2 regions of the Streptacidiphilus jeojiensis genome follow, and region 1 is predicted to be linked to the other one. Evidence: riboswitches for the same ligand, from Rfam matches in the RefSeq annotation. Region 1 holds a riboswitch; the other holds the start of a gene.

Region 1 (2,375 bases):
CTGGACCTGACGCAGCGCCAGCGGGTCGATGCTGCGGTCGCGCTGGTCCGGGTCCACCACCGGGCCGACCGCGTGGAAGCCGGCCTTGACGCCGTCCTCGCTGCCCAGTCCGTACACACCGGAGTCCTCAGCCAGCGCCGCTCCGCCGTGGTGGATGAAGCTCGGCCAGTCCAGCGCGTCCGGGGCCGGGAAGTGGACCGGCTGCTCCTGGGTGACCCGCAGCGGCGGCAGGCCGGAGACCGACCGGGCCGCCAGGCCGGGGGCCCAGCCGCCGACCGCGACCACGGCGGCGTCCGCCGTGACCGCCTCTCCCCCGGTGGTGATCACCTCGACCTTGTCGGCGCCGTGCCGGAGCAGTTTCGCGACCCGGACCCCGTGCCGGACCACCGCACCCTTGGCTGCGGCGGCCTGCTGGAACGCCAGGACGGCCCGGTCCGCGTGCAGCCGTCCGGCGGCGGCGTGGAACAGCACGCTGGTGTCGAAGCGCAGCCCCGGCCAGCGTTCGGCCGCCTGCTCGGGGCCGAGCACCCTGGCGGCGTGCCCGCCCGCGCGGAGCTCGCCGTGCAGCGCCTCGATCGCGGCGGGCGGGCCGTGGTCCACCGCGCCGGTGAGGCTGAGCACCTCGATGCCGGACTCCGCTTCCAGCCGACGCCACAGCGGGAGCGCCCGCGCGGCCAGCGAGACATAGAAGGCGTCGGGGTAGGCGAGCCGGAAGATCCGGGAGCTGCCGTGCGAGCTGCCCTCGGTGTGCCCGGCTGCACCCCGCTCCAGCAGGGTCACCGCGAAGCCGCGCGAGGCGAGCTGCCAGGCTGCGGCGGAGCCCATGACCCCGCCACCCACTACTACGACGTGTGCCACAGTTCTGTCGTCCTTCTCGGGTCGGTGGAGTGCAGGGCAGCCCGGAGGCAGGCAGCGCCGCGATCGAACGCGCGGCGGGGGCCACGGGTAAGGCCGCTGGGAAGCAGCGTGGTCAGGACCGGCGCGGGTCTGCCGCTGTCGGTCGGAGCCGGGCGGCGCGCGGTCGGCCGACCCTTGGCGTCAACAGGCCGGGGAGGTCCCCGGACACAGTGCGCTGCTCACCCGGAGCAGGTCCACGTGGCGCCTGGCGGCCCGGAGCTGACGGAACCCCTGCGGGCGCGGCGCACTGCTGCTGCCGGAACGACGGATCTGCACGGGAATCACCTCGCACTCCTCGGCCCCGCAGGGGGTCTCGCGCTTACAGGACGGGCGTCCTGTCGGGTCGTCACCTGGAGCACCCCACCGCGGACGAGGGTTGCCGGTCAGCAAGCCAGGGCTTGACACTGACGCTCATAACCAGAAGCCACGTTAACCGCTCGCCGCGACTTGGACAATGCCGTCGATCGCCCGCTCCACCGGCGCCCGCCAGGCGATTGTGAACGGCGTGATACCGCGCATTGCCGCAGGTGACAGCGCGGCAGAAGACTGGCCGGGAGGCCACGAACCGGACTATCCTCACCGCCATGACCGTTCTTGTCAGCCGCCGCCACGTGGACTACGGGCGCAGCACCAGCACCAGGTGTAGCCGCCCCAGCTGACTCGACCGCGGGCGGCGACCGCCGCGCCCGCTCCGGTGACCGCCCCCGGAAGCCCCGTTCATCCGCACCGCTCGCCCCCCTGCGGCGCGCGGTCCCCGCCCCTGGCGCAAGAGAACCTTCTTCGGCGCGCCGCCGTGCCCGCACACCTCCCGTTGCCGAACCGTCGGCCGGAAGCAGGTGCCGGGCCCGTGCGCGCCACCCCGTGAATGGAGCCGTCCACGTGAGCCCTTCCATCGACCCCGCCGGCGCCGAGCTCGACCTTGCGGTCGCCTCGGCCGAGGCGACCGCCGACACCGCCGGCTGGTCCTTCGAGACCAAGCAGGTGCACGCCGGAGCCGTGCCCGACCCGACCACCGGTGCCCGGGCGGTCCCGATCTACCAGACCACCTCCTTCGTCTTCCGCGACACCGCCCACGCGGCCGGGCTGTTCGCGCTCGCCGAGGAGGGCAACATCTACACCCGCATCCACAACCCCACCCAGGACGTCCTGGAGCAGCGCATCGCCGCACTGGAGGGCGGTGTCGCCGCCGTGGCGACCGCCTCCGGCCAGGCCGCCGAGACGCTGGCGATCCTGACCCTGGCGGGCGCGGGCGACCACATCGTCTCCAGCACCTCGCTCTACGGCGGCACCTACAACCTGTTCCGGCACACGCTGCCGCGCTTCGGCATCGAGGTCTCCTTCGTCGACGACCCTGACGACCTGGACGCCTGGCGGGCGGCGATCCGTCCGAACACCAAGGCGCTGTTCGCCGAGACCCTGGGCAATCCGCGCGGGAACGTGCTGGACGTGCGCGGGGTCGCCGATGTGGCGCACGCCGC
Region 2 (2,375 bases), on a different contig from region 1:
CGCCACGTCCAGGGTCAGGCCGACGAAGGCAGCGAGGATCCCGCTGAACAGGTGGGCCGTCCGCACCGTCGCGAACTCGTGCCCGAACGGGATGCCGAGCGACAACTGCGGGTACAGCGAGGCGAGTTCGTACCAGAAGAGCAGCTGGACCAGCGGCGGGACCGAGCGGACCAGCCAGACGAAGCCGAAGCTGACCGAGCGCAGCACCGGATTGCCGGACAGCCTCATGACCGCCACGCCGATGCCGAGCAGATAGCCGGTCGCCATCACCGCCGCGGTCAACCACAGCGTCAGGACCAGGCCGTTCACGATCGAGCCGTTGAGGAAGTAACTGCCGACCACGTCCCACTGGAACCGCTTGTTGGTCAGCAGGGTGTGGACGAACATGGCCAGCAGGACGAGCAGGGCGAGAGCTGAGATCCACTGGCCGGGGCGGCGCAGCGGGACCAGCTTCGCGGCGAGCAGCTGCCCGTCCTCGGGGCGCTGGTGCAGCGGGCGGTCGTCGGTGACCGGAGGGGGAGGCTCGGGCGCGACGGCAGTGCGCGCAGAGGTGTCCGGACTGCTCATGGGGGTGTGGGTTCCGTCCCGTGAGAACGCCGCAGCGCGCCGTGGAGGCACGGCGGGAGGGCGTGAATGGGGTGACAGGTGCCGGGAATGAAGGCAGGGAGAGAAGGGTGCGGTCAGCGGACCGCGCACGTCCCCGGACACAGGGCACTGCTCACCCGCAGCAGATCGACGTGGCGACGCGAGTACGTTCCGGCTACTGCTCGACGCACTGCTCTCACCTCCGCTTTCGATCTCGCGCTTACAGGACTGTGGCGTCCCGTCGGGTCGTCACCTGGAGCACCCCGCCGCGTCGGAGGGTTGCCGGTCAGCCAGCCAGGGCTTGACGCTGACGCTCATAACCAGGGATCACGGTAACCCGTCCGGCGCATTTAGACAATGCCTATCGGTTCGGTGGAGATTCGCTGGAGGCTCGCTGGAGCGGCCCCGGGCCTCCCCCGGACCTCCGCGGACCTCCTCGGCCATCCCCAGTCGATCACTGGGGATTGTGTTCGACGCCCATCCGGAGTTAGCGTGTGAGCAGGTTACGAGCGTCAGCAACAAGCCCTGGCTGGCTGACCAGCAACCCTCCGACGCGGCGGGGTGCTCCAGGTGACGACCCGACAGGACGGCGCAGTCCTGTAAGCGCGCAAGCTGAACCGGAGGTGAGAGCAGTGCGTCAACCAGTGGGCACGTACTCGCGTCGCCATATCGATCTTCAGCGCATCGCCAGCGCCCTCTGTCCGGCCGCCTGAGCAGCACCCCCGCTCGACGGGCGCTGCGCCGCCGTACCTCCGGCCACCGCTCCGAAGCACCTCTCCCGCTGCAGCGGTCCTCTCGCTGAAGCACCCTCCCTCCCGCCGACTCCGCCCCGGGCCGCCCCGGCGCGGGTCCCCCTCGGCATGCCCGCCGCACCATCGGGCCCCAATCGAGCAGGAAGCGATCTCCCCCATGCCTCTCCCACACCCCGCCCTCCATCTGGCCGTCGCCCTCGACGGCACGGGTTGGCACCCCGCCGCCTGGCGGCTGCCCGACGCCCGGCCCGAGGGGCTCTTCACCGCGGCGTACTGGGCGGACCTCGTCGCCGAGGCCGAGCGCGGACTGCTGGACTTCGTCACCATCGAGGACTCCCTGGGCCTCCAGTCGGCCGAGACCTTCGCCCCGGACCGGCGCACCGACCAGGTCCGCGGGCGGCTGGACGCGGTGCTGACCGCCGCCCGGATCGCCCCGCTCAGCCGGCACATCGGCCTGGTGCCGACCGCCACGGTCACCCACACCGAGCCGTTCCACATCTCCAAGGCGATCGCCACCCTCGACTTCGTCAGCAGCGGACGCGGCGGGGTACGGGTCCAGGTGTCGGGACGCCCGCACGAGGCCGAGCTCTTCGGGCGCCGGACGCTGCCGCCGTTCACCTTCGAGGACTTCGAGCGCCCCGAGGTCCAGGCCCTGGTCGGCGAGCTGTTCGACGAGGCGGCCGACTACGTCGAGGTGCTGCGACGGCTCTGGGACAGCTGGGAGGACGACGCCGAGATCCGCGACGTCGCCACCGGCCGCTTCATCGACCGCGAGAAGCTGCACTACATCGACTTCGAGGGCAGCGCCTTCAGCGTGAAGGGGCCGTCGATCACCCCGCGCCCCCCGCAGGGGCAGCCGCTGGTCACCGCGCTGGCGCACCAGACCATCCCCTACCGACTGGTCGCCCGCTCCACCGACCTCGGCTTCACCACCCCGCACGACGCGGACGGCGCCCGGGGCATCGTCGCCGAGATCCGCGCCGAGCAGGCCGCGGCCGGGCGCGCCGACCAGACCGTGCACGTCTTCGGCGACCTGCT

What was found. A riboswitch is a leader RNA that binds a small molecule or an ion and turns the genes downstream of it on or off. The one in region 1 is predicted to bind S-adenosylmethionine.
Region 2: linked by a shared signal. The riboswitch ahead of ABUW04_RS16870 (putative leader peptide) and the one ahead of ABUW04_RS04840 (putative leader peptide) in region 1 are both predicted to bind S-adenosylmethionine.

The regions. Positions count from the first base shown of each region.
Region 1 covers NZ_JBEUKS010000001.1:1,062,639-1,065,013, forward strand. Annotated here, with positions in the region: gene ABUW04_RS04835 (FAD-dependent oxidoreductase) at 1-858, opposite strand, end outside; gene ABUW04_RS04840 (putative leader peptide) at 1,039-1,182, opposite strand; SAM riboswitch class IV at 1,208-1,316, opposite strand; gene ABUW04_RS04845 (bifunctional o-acetylhomoserine/o-acetylserine sulfhydrylase) at 1,789-2,375, shown strand, end outside.
Region 2 covers NZ_JBEUKS010000005.1:410,162-412,536, forward strand. Annotated here, with positions in the region: gene ABUW04_RS16860 (amino acid ABC transporter permease) at 1-567, opposite strand, end outside; gene ABUW04_RS16865 (putative leader peptide) at 681-785, opposite strand; SAM riboswitch class IV at 797-907, opposite strand; SAM riboswitch class IV at 1,087-1,197, shown strand; gene ABUW04_RS16870 (putative leader peptide) at 1,230-1,298, shown strand; gene ABUW04_RS16875 (LLM class flavin-dependent oxidoreductase) at 1,495-2,375, shown strand, end outside.